4 regions of the Anaerosalibacter massiliensis genome follow, and region 1 is predicted to be linked to each of the others. Evidence: riboswitches for the same ligand, from Rfam matches in the RefSeq annotation. Region 1 holds a riboswitch; each other region holds the start of a gene.
The links. Region 1 has a riboswitch for cobalamin ahead of NSA23_RS07370 (DUF4430 domain-containing protein). Riboswitches for the same ligand answer to the same signal wherever they lie in the genome.
Positions count from the first base shown of each region.

Region 2: linked by a shared signal. The riboswitch ahead of cobT (nicotinate-nucleotide--dimethylbenzimidazole phosphoribosyltransferase) and the one ahead of NSA23_RS07370 (DUF4430 domain-containing protein) in region 1 are both predicted to bind cobalamin.
Region 3: linked by a shared signal. The riboswitch ahead of NSA23_RS06735 (NAD(P)H-dependent oxidoreductase) and the one ahead of NSA23_RS07370 (DUF4430 domain-containing protein) in region 1 are both predicted to bind cobalamin.
Region 4: linked by a shared signal. The riboswitch ahead of NSA23_RS06910 (cobyric acid synthase) and the one ahead of NSA23_RS07370 (DUF4430 domain-containing protein) in region 1 are both predicted to bind cobalamin.

Region 1 covers NZ_JANJZL010000004.1:45,234-50,426, forward strand. Annotated here, with positions in the region: gene NSA23_RS07365 (leucine-rich repeat protein) at 1-1,592, shown strand, start outside; cobalamin riboswitch at 1,795-1,944, shown strand; gene NSA23_RS07370 (DUF4430 domain-containing protein) at 2,096-4,126, shown strand; gene NSA23_RS07375 (prenyltransferase/squalene oxidase repeat-containing protein) at 4,152-5,193, shown strand, end outside.
Region 2 covers NZ_JANJZL010000005.1:141,100-146,292, reverse strand. Annotated here, with positions in the region: gene NSA23_RS09470 (hypothetical protein) at 1-297, opposite strand, end outside; gene NSA23_RS16515 (J domain-containing protein) at 288-845, opposite strand; gene NSA23_RS09460 (DUF5685 family protein) at 811-1,713, opposite strand; cobalamin riboswitch at 1,800-1,930, shown strand; gene cobT (nicotinate-nucleotide--dimethylbenzimidazole phosphoribosyltransferase) at 1,947-3,092, shown strand; gene cobU (bifunctional adenosylcobinamide kinase/adenosylcobinamide-phosphate guanylyltransferase) at 3,097-3,633, shown strand; gene cobS (adenosylcobinamide-GDP ribazoletransferase) at 3,603-4,367, shown strand; gene NSA23_RS09440 (histidine phosphatase family protein) at 4,358-4,927, shown strand; gene NSA23_RS09435 (hypothetical protein) at 5,137-5,193, shown strand, end outside.
Region 3 covers NZ_JANJZL010000003.1:285,123-290,315, reverse strand. Annotated here, with positions in the region: gene NSA23_RS06745 (NAD(P)H-dependent oxidoreductase) at 1-592, opposite strand, end outside; gene NSA23_RS06740 (nucleoside 2-deoxyribosyltransferase) at 727-1,242, shown strand; gene NSA23_RS06735 (NAD(P)H-dependent oxidoreductase) at 1,309-1,980, opposite strand; cobalamin riboswitch at 2,125-2,320, opposite strand; gene aroD (type I 3-dehydroquinate dehydratase) at 2,580-3,338, opposite strand; gene NSA23_RS06725 (shikimate dehydrogenase) at 3,350-4,234, opposite strand; gene NSA23_RS06720 (gamma carbonic anhydrase family protein) at 4,365-4,868, opposite strand; gene NSA23_RS06715 (phosphoribosyltransferase family protein) at 5,128-5,193, opposite strand, start outside.
Region 4 covers NZ_JANJZL010000003.1:315,151-320,343, forward strand. Annotated here, with positions in the region: gene mscL (large conductance mechanosensitive channel protein MscL) at 1-247, shown strand, start outside; gene NSA23_RS06900 (L-cysteine desulfidase family protein) at 481-1,743, shown strand; gene NSA23_RS06905 (patatin-like phospholipase family protein) at 1,770-2,966, shown strand; cobalamin riboswitch at 3,176-3,350, shown strand; gene NSA23_RS06910 (cobyric acid synthase) at 3,468-4,310, shown strand; gene cbiB (adenosylcobinamide-phosphate synthase CbiB) at 4,320-5,193, shown strand, end outside.

The DNA.
Region 1 (5,193 bases):
GAGTAAATATAAAACAAGATGGTGGTGCAGGAGGAGATTGGTCAGAGGGTAAATTCAATACAGTAGACGTAGATCATCCAACAAAGTTTGTTATTGAAAAATATGGTATAGATAAAGAATATATTTTAACAATTAAATCGCCAGAGATAGAGACAGTTACAGTAGTAAGTATAGGAAAAATAGATAATCTAGAAGTGGATTTTGGAACAGAAAAAGAAAATGTAGCATTGCCAGAAAGAATAATATTAAACTTAAGCAATGGCAGCAAGAAAGAAGTAGATATAAATTGGACAAGTGAAGAATATGATGGGAATAAAGCAGGAGAATATAAATTTGTAGGAAGTTATGAATTGCCAGAAGGTGTGACAGGAGATAAGCCAGAAGTAAATGTTAAAGTAAGAGTAAAAGAAGAGTTAAAGCCAGAAGTAAATAAAGCTAAATTAGAAGAAGTGATAAATAAGGCAGAAAAAATAGATTTAGAAAACAAAACAGAGGAAAGCATAAAAGTGTTAAAAGAAGCAATAGCAAAGGGTAAAGAAATACTTAACAAAGAAGAAGTAGCCCAAGAAGAAATAAACGGTGCAGTTAAAGCTATAGAAACAGCAATAGAAAATCTTGAAGATAAAGAAGAACCAGAACCTAAACCAGAAGTAGATAAAACTAGATTAGAAGAAATAATAAACAAGGTTGAAAATATAGAATTAGGAGGCAAAACAGAAGATAGTATAAAAGTATTAAATGAAGCAATAGCAAAAGGTAAAGAAATACTTAACAAAGAAGAAGTAACTCAAGAAGAATTAGACAACGCAGTTAAGAATATAGAAGTAGCAATGGAAAACCTTAAAGATGAAGAAAAACCAGAACCAAAACCAGAAGTAGATAAGACAAAATTAGAAGAAATAATAAATAAAGCTGAAAATATAGAATTAGAAGGTAAAACAGAAGAAAGCATAAAAATATTAAGAGAAGCAATAGCAAAAGGTAAAGAAATGTTTAACAAAGAAGAAGTAACTCAAAAAGAAATAGATAATGCAGTTAAGGATATAGAATTAGCAATAAAAAATCTTGAGGATAAGAAAGATCCAGAACCAAAACCAGAACCTAAGCCAGAAGTGGACAAGATAAAATTAGAAGAAATAATAAACAAAGCTAAAAATATAAATACAGAAGGCAAGACAGAAAACAGCATAAAAGTATTAAATGAAGCAATAGCAAAGGGAAAGGAAATACTTAATAAAGAGGAAGTAACTCAAGAAGAGGTAGATAATGTAGTTAAAGCTATAGAAGTAGCAATAGAAAGTTTAAAGGATAAAGAAGCTTCTAAACCTCAACCAGAACCAGAGGAACTAGAAAAACCAACTAAACCAACTAAGCCAGAAAAACCAAATAAACCAAATAAACCAACTAAGCCGGGGAAGGTAGATAAACCAGATAATAAATCAACTAAACCTAATATACAAGACAAATCAAGAGAGACAGCACTTCCTAAGACAGGAGAATCTTCTATGCTATGGATTAGCATTCTAGGTGTTATTTTATTAGTAGTTGGAACAAAACTATGGATAGGCAAGAAGAAGGAAAGAGAAGCCTAAAATTAATTATTAGGATGAAGACTTTCATGAGTTTTCATCCTTATTTCTTTGTATAATAATATTTATAGAATTATAGAAAAATGTTCCTATGAGCATGATTATAACTATATTAGAAAAAACAAAATCAGTTTGCCTTTGAAAATTAAATATGCTATACTTAAATTAAGTATAAGAATGTTCGTATAATATTATTAGATTACAATTTAACTTTATATCAAAGTAGTCTCAATAGCTTATATATTGGGAAGGATAGGTATATTATCCTTAGGGAATCAGGTGAAATTCCTGAACAGATGCGCTACCGTGAAAAGTTTAGCTTTAGTCGGGAACCTGCTCTTTGATGATGGGAAACGAGCCTCGCATAAGGGATTCGTTTTAAGTAAAGTTCTACAGCATAAAAAGAGCTTCTATCTTAGTTTTTGGAGTTAAAACTCCCTAGGATAGAAGCTCTTTTTATTTTGGGATATATTATAAATTATATTAAAGGAATAGGAGTTTGATTTATGAAAAATTTTTTTGGGAAGTTTAAGAAAGTGATTTCTAATAATCAAAAATTTTTCAGATACTTTACTGCAATATTTGTGATGATTTTTTTCATAACTTATATAGGAAATATTTTGGGTAATCAATCTATTTTAAATCCTGAAAATCCTATTAAAGGAATTGCAGAAAATAGTTCTCAAGTAGCATTGGCAAGTCATGATGATCCTTTAGTAGAAATAGAGGAATTAACTGAGGAAGATTTAGAAGAAAAAAAGGAAGATGACAAGCTTAAAGATAATGCAAAAGGAACAGAAAATAATGAAGATAAAAAAGATGAAAGTAAAAACAATAAAAACGAAGGCGCTGAGAGTGATGAAATTAATCCAGAGTCTTCTAATATTGAAATTGTAAATTCTGAAGATGCTAATAAAGATACTGATAGATCAAAAATAAATGAATATTTTACAACTAGTATTGTACATAATGAAATTGTAACAGATGAGGAGTATTCTTTTGTTATTAAACAGAAAGATCATGGGTTAAAAGTTAGAAAAACAGAAGTTTTTGTCAGCAATGGATTAGTTAAAGATTTTAAAGGGACGGTTATATTAGATGAGGGTATAAATTCTATCAAGGTTAGAGTAATATATGAAGATAAAGATGGGAAGATATTCTCAGTATCCAAAACTTATATTGTTCACCTAAATATTGATGAAATTGTTATATATTCTAATTTAAAGGATGGAATAAAAGTTACAAAAGCAGAACTTTCCTTCACGGCATCTGCTAAAAAGGGAGGAAAAGACCTTCCGGTAGATGTACATTTAAATGGTAAAAAAATAAAGGAAGAAACTAAAAATAATTACAATGTTAATTTAACTGAAGGTGAAAATAAATTTTTAATATCTGCATCAGATGATGAAGGAAATACTAAAGAAAAAAGTTATTTGATTACTTATGAAAAAAAAGATACAAAGATTAAGATAATTACCAATTTGAAAGATGAACAGTGGGTTACTGATCCAAATTTTTCTTTTAATGCTATAGCAAAAGTAGATGATGAAAAAGTAAAATTAGAAGTTGAACATCATGGCAAATATATACAAGGAGATGATAAAGGTAATTATTCACTTACTTTTACTGAAGAAGGGAGACAACGCATTAATTTAACAGCTATTCATGGTGAGGATATAAAACAAGAAACATATACAATTTATTATAGAGTATTGCCAGGTAAAGGAGATGAAGATGACAACGATCGTTTTAATCCTACTATAAAGACTAATTTAAAAGAGGGAATCACTATTAAATCATCAATATATAATATATGGGTAATAGCTAAGGATTATAAGGGAAACAGGATAGATGCAAGCAATATTATAGTGTCTTGCAATGGAAAACCAGTGTCTATTAATTGGACTGATGGAGGTCAGACCAGTTATAATCTTCCAATAAGAAATGGTGCTAATAGAGTTGATATTATTGCACGTGATTCCGAGGGAAATAGAACTAAATCAACATTTAGGAGCATTAAAGGAATTGTAAAGGAAAAAGGAGAGGTAACAGGTCATGCAACTATAAGTATCGAAGCTACAACTATAGGGTTAGGATATATTATACCACCTACAAAAGTTGAAATACGGGAAGGAGAAGATGCTTCTGTTTTATTAGATAATTTCTTAAAAGAAAGGGGCTTTAATTATGAGCATCAAGGTAGGATTAGTGATTCTTTCTATTTAGCTCATCTTATAAAGCCTGGGTTAGTGACTAATCCTGTTATACCAGAGGACTTAGCTGAACTTGTAGCAGAGGAAGCAGATCGTTTTGGACCTGAGATTTATAATACTGATAGTTTAGGAGAATTTGATTTTTCAAATGGCTCTGGTTGGATGTATAGTGTCAATGGACATTATCCAAACTATGGATTTGCGGATCAATATTTAATAGATGGAGATGTAATAAGAATTAGGTACACTTTATTTTTTGGAAGAGATATTGGAGGAGCTGGTGGTTTAGGTGGTCAAGGACAAAACTGGCATAAAGAATGGTAATTGAAATATAGAGAGGTAGTTAAATATGAAAAATAATATATTTAAAATAAGATATAGATTTATTTCTGGATTACTATCAGTTCTAATTTTAATAAATGTATTCACTTCTGTATCCTATGGAGAAGAAAGGTCCAGAGATTACAATACAGAAGAGCTTTTAGAGGTCATTGAGGGAATAATAAATTGGAAAAAGTCGGATATAGGTGTGAACAAAGAAGAATATTTATTAAATAATAAGTTTTTAGAAAATGCTGGAGATAGTGCGGGGGATTGGTATCCTATTGGCATTGGAAGAATTGGTTATCCAGATGATTATGATGCGTATTTAGCTGTGATTTTAGATAGAATTAGTCACAGATATTTTGAAGATGATAAATTAAGTGATACCAAGGCTACTGAACTTCATAGAATTTCTTTGGCTATTTTATCTATGGGTGGTGATCCTACAAATATAGGGAAAGATAAAAAAGGGAAGCCTATAAATCTTATTGCAGATGGGACTTATAATAGAAAGAAAACTAAATCTTTAGGGGTTCAGGGTATCAATGGATGGATTTGGGGACTTATTACTCTTGATAGTATGAGGTATGTTGTTCCAGAAGATTCAAGTTATACTCGAGATGAAATCATTGAAGAGATCATAAAAAAACAATTATCTGATGGAGGTTTTTCTCTTGAGGGTGGTGAATCTGATACAGATATAACAGCTATGGCAATACAAGCTTTAGCACCTTATTATAACAGTGAACAAGTTTACACATATACGCAAAAAGCAACTAAAAAGAAGGTAAGTAAAACTGTTCGTCAAGTAGTAGATGAGGCTTTGGAGACTTTGTCAAAATTTCAACTAGATGATGGAGATTTTGAAAGTTGGGGTGCAGAAAACTCTGAAAGTACAGCACAAGTTTTAGTTACTCTTTCTACCCTTGGAGTAGATCCTATTAATGATAAGAGGTTTATTAAAAATGGAAATACTTTATTAGATGGAATAATGAAATATAAGATGGAAGATGGAGGTTTCTTACATTCAAAAACTTATGATTCAGAAAACCCTTCATCTAAACCAG
Region 2 (5,193 bases), on a different contig from region 1:
ATTAGTTTTTTCTATAAGATTCTTTATTATTCCATAGGGACCAAAAAATAATATATAAAATAGTATATTTCCTCTCATTCCTAATAGCACTGTAGATAAAATAGAAGAAGCAATATATATGTATAAACTATTTTTGGTACCAGTTAATATTAATCCAATAGGAATTATTAAGGCAGATAAAAAAAGCATTAACAATTTATTATAGGGTAAAATAGTACTTAAATAAATAAAAATGATACTTAATGCTGTAAGGAGGCCACCATATGCTATAGCCTTACTTTTATTATTTAAATACATGATATAAAGTCTCCCCCCATACACTCACATAGACAATCTAAACAATAAAGGGTTGCACAAATATTACATATATTATGATCTCTATTATTATAAGGTTTTCTGTAGTTATCATTTCTTCTAAATAGGGAATTGAAAGCATTATTATATTCTCTATTTCCAGGATTCATAGAACAAGCTGTTTCTAAATTACTATAGGCTGCATCATACCATCCTCTATTCTGGTTTAATATTCCCATTAAGAAATACCATTCTCCTGTTTTTTTATTTACCATATTTAATTTTCTTTCAGCTTCAGCTAAGTTTCCATTCTGAATATCAATTCTTGCACTATATAATAATTCTTCCTCTGAAAAATTATTATTTCTATTGCTCATAAGAAAATTATAGGCATCATTTATTTCTTTTAATTTCTCCTCAGCTAACTCTCTTAAAGGATTGTCTATGAATTTATCTGGGTGGTATTTTTTTACAAGTTTTTTATAAGCCTGTTTTATTTCACTTTCTGTTGCATTTTTATTTATTTCCAATATTTCGTAAGGATCTTTCATTTGTTTTCATCTCCTTAGTTTCAAACACTTTTTCTATCTGTGCTAGAAGTCCAAAATTAAAAACATTAAATAATATATCCCTATTTTTTTCTATAGGCAATTTTTCAAATGCTCTGCTACATTCTCTAGCATAGGAAGTTAAAATGAAATGTATTCTTTTATTTGTACTTTTTACAAAATCCTTATAAGGTATATTTTTTTTATTTAAAATTAAATTTATTCCATTAAATTCATTATTTTTTATATCCTTTTCTAAATCATCATAAGCATCTATTATATAAATCCATTTTCCGAGATTATATCCTAAATGGTATAATGATTCATCATATTCTTTATTATTTATATAAGATAGTATAGTATAGGCTGTTAATTCACCAAAAGGATGACTTAATTCATCTAGGCTATCTATATTTTTACTTTTTTCAAGATAATAAAGTTTATTTAGATTTTCTTTTATATTATTCTCAATTTGTTGAAAATTTTCGGGTATTTTATTTAAATAAGTTTTAAATATAGATGAAAAAACTCTACTTCTAATAGTTTTGTCATCTATAACATCATCCAATAATTTATGATAAGTTAAAATAATATTCAAATAAGAAGCATATCTTAAAGGCTCATTATCTACTAAAAATATTCTTTTCTTAATTGGATGGAGTATACAATTTCTTTTTATATATTTTTCTTCATTGCCATTGAAAGAATCTAATAATATAGCTAGAAAAGTTGTATCATAATTTAATGTAATTCTAGGAACATTTCCAAAATTATACTTTATATTTCTACAAAGTCCACAATAATAAGCTTTGATCTTTTCATAATCTTTTATTTTCAGTTCCATTTTATAGGGGATGACATAACCAAACATAATATTCTCCTTAAGTTTACTTTCAGTCATAATATATCATACTAAAAAATCTGATTCAATTAGAAACAAATATTTGACTGAAAAAATAATAAGATATATAATAAAATTTGTAAGATAAAAAACAAGGGAAAGTGGTGTGAATCCACTGCAGCCCCCGCTACTGTAAACGATTAAATGAATCGTAAGCCAGATTACCTTAATTAATATATGCTAAAACTTCGGAGGGAAGTTTTATGCGTTTTAGATTTATTCTACCTCCAGAGGTAGTTTTTTTATTTTCTAAATATTTTTTCAAAGAAGGAAGGGATTTCATGAAGCTATTAAAAGAAACATTAGAAGCTATAAAGCCTGTAGATGAAGAAGCAAAGAAGAAGGCTAAGGAAAGAATGGATAACTTAACCAAGCCTATAGGTAGTTTAGGAGTTTTAGAAGATATAGCTATAAGAATGGCAGGAATAACAGGAAAAGTACATAACAAAATGGATAAAAGAAATATAGTGGTTATGTGTGCTGATAATGGAGTAGTAGAAGAAGGTGTTAGTGCTTGCCCTCAATGGTTTACAAAAGTACTTACTGAAAATCTTACTAGAGGATATACTGGTGTAACTGTCCTCTCTGAACTTATAAACTCCCATGTAACTACTGTAGATATAGGTGTAAATGCAGATATAGATAATCCTAAAGTTATAAATAAAAAGATTGCATATGGAACCAAAAACATGACAAAGGAACCAAGTATGACTCGTGAAGAAGCTATAAAGGCTATAGAGGTAGGAATAGAAATATCGGATAAACTTTATAGTGAAGGATATGATATACTAGGAACAGGAGAAATGGGTATAGGAAACACTACTACTAGTGGAGCAGTATTATCTGTATTTTCAGGATTGAGTCCAGATATTACTTGTGGAAAAGGTTCAGGCCTAACAGATGACCAATATGAAGGAAAGAAAAATGCTGTAAAAAAAGCTATAGAAATAAATAAGCCAGACAAAAATGATCCTTTAGATGTTATTTCAAAAGTAGGAGGGTTTGACATAGCTGGGATATGTGGTTGTTTTCTTTCAGCAGCAAAAAATAGAAAACCGATAGTTATAGATGGATTTATTTCATCGGCAGCAGCATTATGTGCAGTTAGGCTAAACCCTATAGTAAAGGATTATTTATTTCCATCTCATCTTTCAAAAGAGCCAGGAGCTATGTATATGATGGAGGAAATAGGACTTAAACCAATGCTTAACCTTGAAATGAGGCTTGGAGAAGGTTCAGGTTGTCCTTTAGCATTTCAGATTATAGATTCGGCTCTTTATATAATGGATAATCTAGCTACTTTTGAACAATCAACTCTTAATAAAGATGTATTAATAGATATTAGGTGATAATATGATTATACTTGTGACAGGTGGAGCAAGGAGTGGAAAAAGCTCCTTTGCTGAAAAACAATATGAAAATAAAAAAGATGTAGTCTATATAGCTACATCTAAGGTAATGGACAAGGAAATGGAAGATAGGGTTATTCTTCATAAAAAATCTAGGCCTAGCTATTGGAGAACCTTTGAGGGAAATTATGATTTAGATAATGCAATAGGGAAAGAAGAAAATTATTTATTAGACTGTGTAACAGTCCTTACATCAAATATAATGTATGATTTAACCAAAGATGAAGAAAGAATATCAATAGAACTTCAAAAAAAAGTAGAAGATACAGTTGTTAATGAATTAAATAAGCTTATAAATAAAATAAATGATGAAAATTATAATTTAGTACTAGTTACAAATGAGATAGGTTCTTCATTAGTACCAGAAAGTCATATAGGAAGAGTTTTTAGAGATGTTCAAGGAAGAGTAAATCAAAGGATAGCTTCTATTTCTAATGAAGTTTATTTGGTATGTTGTGGCATACCAGTGAAGATAAAGTGATAAAGGGCTTAATACTTGCTATACAATTTTTATCTAGAATACCTATAAATATAGCAGTAGATTTTAATGAGGAAAATTTAAGGAAAAGCACTTTTTTTTATCCGTTTACAGGTATGATTATAGGTGGAATTGCTGGTCTTTTTTATTATATTTTTTCCTATATAAATAAAGATATAGCTTCTTTCATAGCTGTACTAAGTATTATAATAACGACGGGAGGACTTCATTTAGATGGTATAGGAGATACTTTTGATGGTTTCTACTCTGCTAGGGATAGAGAGAGAATACTTGAAATAATGAAAGATAGTAGAGCAGGGACTTATGGTGTGGTGGCTATAATACTTGATATATTATTTAAATATATTCTCATATCTAATATAGAGGGAAATATTCCACTATACTTAGCATTTTCTTGTGCCAATGCTAGATTTATGTCAGTGCTACTTATGTCTTTTGCCAAAATTGCTAGACCAGGTGGTTTAGGAGATATGCTAGCCAGTAGCAATCCTAGAAGTTATGCTATAGCTGGAGGAATATTATATAGTATAATTGTTTTTCTTGTGAATCCATTGTTTTTAATACCTTTAGTAGCATCAATATTATGGGCATTGTTAGTTACTTTAAAGACTTACAAAACTATTGGAGGATTTACTGGAGATGTTTATGGTGCAACTATCGAAACTACAGAGATAATATCTCTCATAACTTTTGCAGGGGTGCTAAAATGGATATAATATTTGTTAGACATGGTGAAACATTAGAGAATAAAAAAGGTATCTATGGAAGTTTAGATACATCTTTATCTGAAAAAGGAAAAAAACAAATAGTTGAAACGAAAAAGCAAATAAAAAAACTTTCCTTTGAAAATATTTATATAAGTCCACTTAAAAGAACTATAGAAACATCAAAAATACTAGGAGTAGAAGGAATTTTTGATGAAAGAATTAAAGAAATAGATTTTGGACTATTTAGAGGTAAGACTTATGAGGAAGTTAAAAAACTATATCCAGAAGAAATGGTTTATTGGCTCAAAGACCATGTAAGATATAAAATGCCTGAGGGAGAAAGTCTATTGGATTTATATAATAGGACAGCAGATTTTTTGAATAATAGGATTGAAGAAGATAAAGATATATTAGTAATTACCCATGAAGGCGTTATAAGATGTGCATTATGCTGGATATTTGATAATGCTGAACATTTCTATAGGTTCAAGATTAAAAATGGAGGCATAACCATTATTGCAGTAGAAAATGATTATAAATATATAAAAGGTATAAACAATATATTCTAAGCACAGACTATTCTGTGCTTATTTTAAATTATAATTAAAGCAAGAGAAACAATCAGAAAATTAGTAAAATTATTTACAATAGAAAGTGAAATATGAAAGTTAAAATAGAGAATTTAAATTATGTTAGTAGACTAAAGTAAAATAAAAAAGAGGTAGGTAAATACAAGCTTACCTCTTTTTTATTTAATAGAGAACCTGATTTAGTTTTTGTGAAATATATGGAAGAAAAAGAGTCAATATTACATCAATATTTCTTAAAGTATATT
Region 3 (5,193 bases), on a different contig from region 1:
CCCCAAATTTTTCCCTATCCAATATTCCTTCATCTTCTAATAACTTTTCTAGCTTTTCCTTATGAAACCCTTCTATAGGGCAAGAATCTACACCTATTTCTGCTGCTGCAGTTAGCATATTTCCAAGAGCAATATATGTCTGTCTCACTGACCATTCAAACATATCCTTATCATTATTTAAGATTTTAAAATCTTCATTTTGAAATTTTCTATATTTTTCACGTCTTTCTTTTACTTTATCTTCTGGCATTTTGTGTATATCTTTCATCATATGAGTAATATAATCAGAGCTATATATAACATCTGAGCTTTTTCTAGCCAATATTATTACCAAATGACTCAATGTTGGCATCTGTCTTTTAACTCCCCAAACTACTGGCAATAATTTTTCTCTAAGTTCTTCATTTTCAACTACAACAAACTTCCATGGCTCAAATCCAAAAGAACTAGGAGATAACCTTCCTACTTCAAGTAAAAAGTTAAAATCATCTTCTGGTATCTTCTTATCTGGATCAAATTCCTTACAAGCAAATCTAAATTTATGTGCATTCAATATCTCTTCTTTTCTTTTTTCTATATCTATATTTTTCATATTATCCCTCCTACCATTTTATCTATTTATTTATATACCCAATTAGAACAAATTTTAATTGCTTTGCAAATATAGTAAAGATTAATTATTATATATAAGGGTATTTAAAGTAAGAATAGTTAGGAGGTTTAAAAATGAAAGGATATTTTGCTTCACATTTTTTTAATGATGCCGTATTTAGATGGACAGAAGAAGTAGCTAGCTATATTGAAGATGAAACGGGAATTGCTATGTATGTTCCACAAAGAAATGCTGAAATCAATGATAAAAGAGAAAATGATAATATTATCACTGATATAAAAATAGCTCAAGCTGATACTCTTGAGTTAAAAAAGGCCAATATATTATTTGCCTGTTTAGATGGACTTACTATAGACGATGGGGTTGCTGGAGAAGTAATGGGCTTTGGATTAATTAAGGAAATGGAAGAAGAATATAGTATTGTCACTAAAAAACCAAGGCTAATAATCGGAATAATAACTGATATGAGATGGCAAGGAACAGGAGATAATCATTTATATAGAAATTTAATGATTTTAGGAAAAGTTAGAGAACATGGCTATATAGTAGAAGGATATCCTGGAGAAGATGATTATAAAAAAGAAATTGTTAAAATAGTAAAAAAGTTTAAAGAACAAAATAATTTGTAAAATTAGACGAAAAAGCTTAGAACCATATATGGCTCTAAGCTTTTTTATATATAAATTAGAGAATATTTACTTTATCCATTCTACTACTTCCCCAATTGGCCTTCTAGCTTTTTCTATATAGACTTTATCTTTCTTGTATCCAAAAGTTACTAGACAAGAAACTCCAAATTTTGAACTATCTAATATTCCATTGTCTTCTAATAATTTTTCTAACTTCTCCCTGTGAAAATTTTCTATAGGACAAGAGCTTATACCTATTTCTGCAGCAGCCGTTATCATATTCCCTAAGGGAATGTAAGTCTGTTTTATTGACCATTGGAACATAGCTTCTTTATCATTTAAAAGCTTAAAGTTTTCCCTCTGAAAAACTCTATAATCTTCACGTCTTTCACTTATCTCATCTTCTGGTATATTTTTTACATCTTTCATTATATAAGTTATATAGTCAGAACTATATATAATATCTGAACCTTTTCTTGCAAGCATCATTACCAAATGGCTTGATGTTGAAATTTGTTTTTCACAATCTAAAGTTAAAGAAATTAAGTCTTCCTTTAACTTATCATCTTGGATTACAATAAACTTCCAAGGTTCAAATCCAAAAGAACTAGGAGAAAGTCTACCAACTTCAAGTAAAAAATCAATATCCTCTTTTGGTATCTTCTTATTAGAATCAAACTCTTTACAAGCAACCCTGTACCTATGTACATTTAATATTTCTCTTTTCTTATTTTCCATAATATACCTCCTTAATCTTTCATAAAAATAAACAATATAAAAAACACCCCTCAGAGATGAAGAGTGTTTGTTTTCTATAGGCACAAGAAAGCATAGACATAGCCATACTATATCTTTTACACCTTCTCATCCTCGTGAGCAATCATAAGTGTCTTATTTATGGCAGGTCTCCTGACTTAGGTTTATAATAAATTCGCACCTTCCCATTCTTTTATTGAAAGAACAGTGGTATAAGTGAACTCAAATTTCCATTACAGTGGCGGGACCGTGTTGGCATTTCACCAATCTTCCCTTTTAAATTTTTGATATAATCAAAAATACCATAAACAACCGTATTTAATTATAATATCATTTTATTCTAATTTCATTTATATGTCAAGTGAACTCCCCCCACTTATTTACCCCTATGAGAGATTCTAACCACTAAGCTAAATTCACAAGAAATTTGGTAATTAAGTTTTAACCTTGCTAGATAATCCTTATTATTGTTGAATTAGTCATATACCTATTGTACCTCTCTTGTTTTACAAGTCTAGAAGTACGTTCTATGTTTTGATTAGAAGTTGAGGTATTCTTGTTTATATTAAATAAATAAACTATTATTTATTTAATACACTAAGAATCTGTCTAAGTTCTAAAGCAAATATTTGCCCTGGTGCTGAAACTTTTTCTCCAGACGCAAAAGTAGCAGCAGAACCAAATGTTTTTCCTACTATCCTACTTATAACTCCCTTTTTTCCCATAGAAATTGTAATCAATGGCTTATTAGCATGATTCTCTTTCATATAATTTGTAGCCTCTAAAAGGACTAAAACATCACTAACACTATTTGGCATAAATGCTACTTTTAATATATCAGCTCTTAGGTTTTGCATCTTCAATAGCCTAGATATTATTTCGTCTTTTGGAGGAGTTTGTTTAAAATCATGATTTGACATTATTACATAAACACTATTAGAATGTGCTGTATTTAAAATCTTCTTTATATTTTCTTCTTTATTAAAAAGTTCAATGTCTATTAAATCTATAATTTTTGATTCTATAGCCATACAATTTAACTTTATATAATATTCATCACTTATCTTTTTATTTCCGCCTTCTCTGATACTACGAAAAGTAAATAATATGGGTACATCTTTTAAATTTTTCCTTATATATATTAATGTTTCTAAAACTTTATCCATTCTTTCCACTTCTTCATAAAAATCTACACGCCACTCTACTACATCAGGTAATAATTTTTTAATGCTTTCAGTTTCACTAATTATTTCATCTTGAGTTTTACCTACAATAGGTACAAATATTTTTGTATTTCCCTCGCCAATATTTATATTTCTTACAGTTACTACATCACTCATTTCTTCACCTTCTATTTTTTAAACAATAATTCTTTCACATAATCAACTGGCATTTCCTTTCCTGTCCATAATTTAAAAGCTTCTGCCCCTTGCCATAATACCATTCCATAACCATTAATTACCTTGCAACCTTGTTTTTCAGCCATATTTAATAGTTTTGTCTTACTAGGTTCATAAACTATATCTGAAACAACTAAATCAGGATATAATATAGATGGATCCGGAATATTACATTTATCTTCCAGTGGCTTCATTCCTACAGATGTTGCATCTATAAAAATTGAACTTTCCTGTATTTCTGTTCTCAATATATTTATATTATAAAGATCAAATACTTTAGCTTTACAATTTGTTTCCTTGTTTATTTTTTGAGCCACTTTTTCTGCCCTTGTATATGAAGAAGTTTTTCTATTAAATATAGATATTTCTTTTACACCATCTAAAGCTGCTTGTACGCAAATTGCTGTTGCTGCCCCTCCAGCACCAGCAACTACTATCTTTTTACCAATGATATCAATGCCTTCCTCCTTTAATGATCGCATATAGCCTACACCATCTGTCATATAACCTTTTAGTACTCCACCATCATTCACTATTGTATTTACTGAACCAGTCATTTCAGCAGCTGGAGACAATTTATCTAAATACTTGCATACTAATGTTTTATTTGGCATTGTAATATTTGCACCACGAATATTTAAGGCCCGAAATCCCTTGATTACATCAGCTAATTGTTCATCACTATTTACATCAAATGCTAAATAAATATAATCTAATCCTAGCTTTTCAAATGATAAATTATGCATTTTAGGTGATAGACTATGGGAAATAGGTGAACCTAATAAAGCCATTAGTTTTGTTCTACCAGTAATTCTTTCAGTAAAATCTTTTTTCATTTAATTCATTCCTTCTTTTTAAATTGTAAATTATTTTATACTCTAAATTTTTATAAATAAAACTTCAGTACTAATTATACCATTGATCAGAATATTATAGGGACAGTTAAATCTGTCCCTACTTTAGATATCATATATGCTCATTTTTCCATAATTTTTCATATCTAATTGCATTATATCTTGTTTTCTCTATTTCCTCTTCTCTTACTTTTCTTATAATCTTCCCAGGAATACCAAGGACTAAAGAGTTTTCTGGTATATTAACCCCTTCTGGAATTAGAGCTCCTGCTCCTATTATACAATTATCTCCAATAACAGCATTATTTAAAATTATTGCTCCCATACCTATCAAACAATTATTACCTACTTTACAACCATGGACTACTGCATTATGTCCTACAGTAGTATAGTCACCAATTTCTAAAGGAAGATTAGTATCTACGTGTAAAGTAACATTATCTTGAATATTAGTGTGTTTCCCAACATTAATATAACTCATATCCCCTCGAGCTACTGCACCATACCAAAAACTACTACCTTCTCCTATGGTTACATCTCCTACAATATTTGCTGTTTCAGCAATAAATGATTCTGAATGTATTTTGGCTTTTTTATTTTTTAAATTCTTTATCATATACTGTCTCTCCTTATCATTTATATATGTTTTTTAAAATATTATTTATACTCAATATTTATGGATTTTATTAATATCAGCTTTCGGTACATTACATTATAATACCACAATAGCAAAATTATCAAACTCCCCCTAGAATTATAAATTTTATATTAATAAAACTATTTATATCTATACCCATAAACAAAAATCTCCCTAGGTAATTAACTTAAATAATTAACTAAGAAGACCTCTTATTTTTATAGCTGTTTACTACAATTTATTTTTTCTCAAAGATTGGAAGGTATTCTAAAAATATAATATCTTTCCTATTAGCCGCTTCTCC
Region 4 (5,193 bases), on a different contig from region 1:
TGGAAGAGTTGATCTTACTAATTTTTTCATAAGTCTTGATGGGAAAAAATATGCTACATTGCAGGAAGCTAAAAATGCAGGGGCAGCTACTATAAATTATGGAATATTTTTAAATGTAATTATTGAGTTTTTAATAATTTCATTTTCTCTTTTCTTAGTAGTAAGACAAGCTAACAAATTAAGAAAGGATGAATTAGAGCCTATTACTTCAAAGGAATGTGAATTTTGTTTTCAGAAATACCTATAGAAGCTATAAGATGTCCTCATTGTACTTCTCAACTTATTGAAAAGGCAAAATAGAAGACATATTGGAAAGTCATTTTAATTAATAATTAATTGAAATGACTTTTATTATTTATATTTCATGAAATAATACTGTATATATGAGTATTACTGTTATAATGTAAGTATAAGATTGAAAATAAAATAACGTAGGGTTTTAGTTTGTAGAAGTTAAGAATATAAGGAGATGGTTTTGAAGTGTCAGTCAACAAATTTGTTGAGTTATTGAATATGGAACTAAGGGAAGGTTTAGGAAGTACAGAGCCAGCTAGTATTGGGCTTGCCTGTGCAAGAGCCAGTGAAATGATAGATGGAGAAGTGGAAAAAGTAGATTTAATTTTAAATATAGGTTTATTTAAAAATGCTCACAATGTTGTAATACCAAATACAAATAGATATGGAATCAAACTAGCTGCTAGCTTAGGAGCAGTACTTAAAAATCCAGAAAAAGAATTGATCATATTTGAAGATATAGATAAAAATGTAATAAAGAAGGCAGAAAACTTAATAATTAAGGATAAAATAAATGTAGATGTAAAATATATCAATAATTTATATATAAAAGCAAAAGTATATGGAAAAGATGAATGGACAGAGGTTTTGATAATTGATGATTATACAAATGTAGTGAAAGTTATGAAAAATGGGGAAGTAATATTTGATAAAAAAGAAGAAAAGGAAGAGACTATTATAGATATAACCAAAGTAACTGTTAGTGAAATAATAGAGGCAATGGATGAAATACCTATTGAAAAAATAAAATTTATTGAAAAAGGTATAGACATGAATATGTCACTAGCCAAAAAAGCAATAGATAGAAAATTAGGAATGGGTGTATCTTATGGTTTCAATACTCTTATTAAAAAAGGTATAATAAAAAATGATTTGATTAATCAGGTTTGTCTATATACAACAGCTGCATCAGATGCTAGAATGACTGGATTAGGAAAAAGTGCAATGACACTAATGGGAAGTGGAAATAAAGGAGTTCAAGCCATAGTTCCAGTAGTAATAACTGGGGAAAAGAAAAAAGTAGGAAATGAAAAAATAATAAGAGGAGTAGCTATATCTTGTCTTATTACAATATATATAAGGCAATGGGTAGGACTATTGTCACCACTATGTGGAGTAGTAATGGCAGCTATAGGTGCTAGTGCAGGTATTACTTATATACTAGGTGGGAATGTTGAAGAAATAGAGGGAGCAATTATAAATATGTGTGAAGGAGTAACAGGAATGGTATGTGATGAAGTGACAGAGGGTTGTAGTTTGAAAGTTAGGACTAGTACTGAGAATGCCATTATATCAGCATATCTTTCTATGGAAGGGGTAGTAGTAGGAACAAAAAATGAAATTGTTCCAGAAAAAGTTGAAGATATTATAGAAAATTTAACTCTATTGAGCTTATTAGGACTGACAAAAGTAGATGAGAGAACTTTGAAAGCTATTAGAGAACAATAAATATCATATAAAGGGGTGAACAATAAATGTATGGTCTAGTATTAGAAGGTGGAGGAGCAAAAGGTGCATATCATATAGGTGCATATAAAGCGATAAGAGAAATGGATATACAAATTGGAGGGGTAGCTGGTACGTCGGTTGGTGCTTTAAATGGAGCCGCAATAGTTCAAGATGAATTTGACAAAGCCTATGAATTATGGGAAAATATGTCTTACTCAAGAGTAATAGATGTAAATGATGAAGAAATACAAAAATTTAAAAAAGGTAAATTAGATATAGAAGATTTTAAAATTTTAGGAGAAAAAATAAAAGGCGTAATAGACGAAAAAGGAATAGACATAACACCTTTAAAAAGACTCTTAACTGAATTAATAGATGAAGAAAAAGTTAGAAATTCAGGTAAAGATTTTGGAATAGTCACAGTTTCTCTTACAGATTTAAAACCTTTGGAACTATATATTGAAGATATTCCAGAGGGAAAATTAGTCGAGTACTTGCTTGCTAGTGCATATTTACCTGTATTTAAAAAGGAGAAAATTGATGGAAAAAAATATATAGATGGAGCAATATATAATAATCTTCCTATAGAGCTTCTATCTAGTAAAGGCTATAAAGATTTAATAGCTATAAGAACTCATGGATCAGGAAGATTAAAGAAAATAGATATTAATGATTTAAATATAATTTATATATCTCCTAATGAAGACTTAGGAAGAACATTGGATTTTGACACTGAAGTAGCCAGAAAAAATTTGAAACTAGGTTATTATGATGGACTAAAAGCATTAAAAGGTTTAAAGGGATATAAATATTATATTGAGTCTGAAAAAGATGAAGACTATTTTTTGGATATGTTTTTAAATACAGAAGAAGAAAAAGTTTTAAGAATAGGAGAAATATTTGGAATTAAAGATATCCCTTATAGAAGAGCATTATTTGAATTTATAATTCCAAAGTTAAGTAATGTTTTAGGTATGGAAAAGGAAAATAGCTATCAGGAAATAGTTATAAGATTTCTGGAGGAGATGGCTATTTTATATGATATAGAAAAATTTAAGGTATATGATTATGATGAACTTTTAAATATAGTTAAAGAAAATCACAAAACTAGGGAAAAGACGGAAGGAGAAAACTTTCTCTACAAAATAGTTAATAAAGTGGACTTTCTTTCTCCATTTAATAAAGAAGATATAATAAAAAATATAGCAGATATAATTTTTTAGAGTTTTAAAAATAGTTTTTAATTAATAGTAATATAAAATATTAATTATATGAGTTAGAAAAGAAAAATATTAAAAGAAGTTAATACTTTTAAAGCTAAAAACTGAAAGTGAACATGAGTTTAGATATGTCAAAGAATCTATGAATATTAAACTGATATAATATTTCCATTTGACACAAAAATATAAAAAATGATATTATATAATGGATAATTTAAAATAAAAGCTAAGGTGCCTTTGTGGTTAAAAGGGAAAGTGGTGAAAATCTGCTACAGCCCCCGCTACTGTAAACGGTGACAAATTTCAGAGTCCACTAGCTATTATGCTGGGAAGGAGGAAGGAGGTTGAACCGTAAGTCAGGAAACCTGCCTGAGCTTAAAGCATTCTTTCGGAGGGAAAGAAAGTGCTTGTTTACTTAGTTCATAAACTGGGGAAATATTGAACTTTCTATAAAACAAGAGAACTTCGAGAGAAGTTCTCTTGTACTTTTTTGGAGGTGAAAATATGACAAGTATTATGGTTCAAGGTACAACTTCTTCAGCTGGGAAGAGCATTTTATGTACTGCTCTATGTAGAGTATTTAAGGAAGATGGCTATAATGTATTTCCCTTTAAAGCTCAAAATATGTCATCTAAGTCTTATAAAACTTCAGATGGACTTGAAATAAGTACAGCTCAAGTTCTACAGGCATTTGCTTCTCAACTGGAACCAAATCCAAATATGAATCCTATTCTTTTAAAACCTACAAGTGATAGAAAAAGTCAAGTATTTATAAAAGGAAAACTATATAAGAATATGGAGGCTGTAGAGTATTTCAAATTTAAAAATGGTTTAAAACCTATGATTAAAGAAACATTTGATGAAGCTGAAAATAGACATGATATAGTGGTTATAGAGGGTGCAGGAAGTCCTGCAGAAATAAATTTGAAAGAAAATGATATTGTAAATATGGGGATGGCTGAAATGGCAGATGCACCAGTGTTATTAGTAGCAGATATAGATAGAGGTGGAGTTTTTGCTTCTCTATATGGGACAGTAATGTTATTAGAAGAAGAAGAGAGAAAGAGGGTTAAAGGATTAGTTATTAACAAGTTTAGAGGTGACAAATCTCTTTTAGAACCAGGGATTGATATGATAGAAGAGCTGTTAAATATTCCTGTAGTTGGAACAATACCTTATGTACATTTAGAACTAGAAGATGAAGATAGTCTCTTAGAATATGAAAAGGAATGTAACAATGGAAAACAAGATATAAGGGAAATGGAAAAGGAAATAAAAAAAATAGCTAAAGTAGTAAGAGAGAATATGGATATAGATTATATTTATTCATTGATGAACAAAATGTAGGTGAAATAAATGTTAGATATTATAGTAGCAGTTGTTTTAGATTTTTTAATAGGGGACCCATATAGTTTTCCCCATCCAGTTAAGCTAATGGGAAATATAATTTCATTTGAAGACAAAACTATAAGAAAAGTATTTAAAAGTAAAAATGAAATTAAAATTGGCGGTTTTTTAATAGCTTTGTTTAATATATTTATAGCTTTTTTTATTCCTTTCATGTTGTTAAAAGGAATAAAAAAATACAGTGTTTTATACCATATTATAAACATCTATCTAATATATACATGTATTGCAGCTAGGTGCTTACATAAAGAAGCTATGAAGGTATACAATGCTTTTAATAATGGTATAGAAGATGCTAGAAAAAAGATTTCTTATATTGTAGGAAGAGATACTAAGAATTTAAGTGAAGAGGAAATTATAAAAGCAGATATAGAAACTGTAGCGGAAAATACTTCTGATGGAGTTATTGCACCATTATTCTATATATTTATTTTAGGAGCTCCAGGAGGACTAATGTATAAAATGATAAACACTATGGACTCTATGTTAGGATATACTAATGAAAAATATATAGATTTAGGATATTTTCCAGCTAAAATAGATGATTTATTTAATTATATTCCAGCAAGACTATCAGGAGTATTAATGTGTATTTCTTCTATATTTAGATATGATGTAAAGAATGGATTTAAGATAATGATAAGAGATAGAAAAAATCATAAAAGTCCTAATAGTGCTTATCCAGAAGGGGCTGTAGCAGGACTTTTGAATATACAGCTTGGCGGAAGCAATTATTATTTTGGGAAATTAATAGAAAAGCCAACTATTGGAGATGAAAATAAAGTTATAGAAAAAGAAGATATAAAAAATACTGTTGAAATAA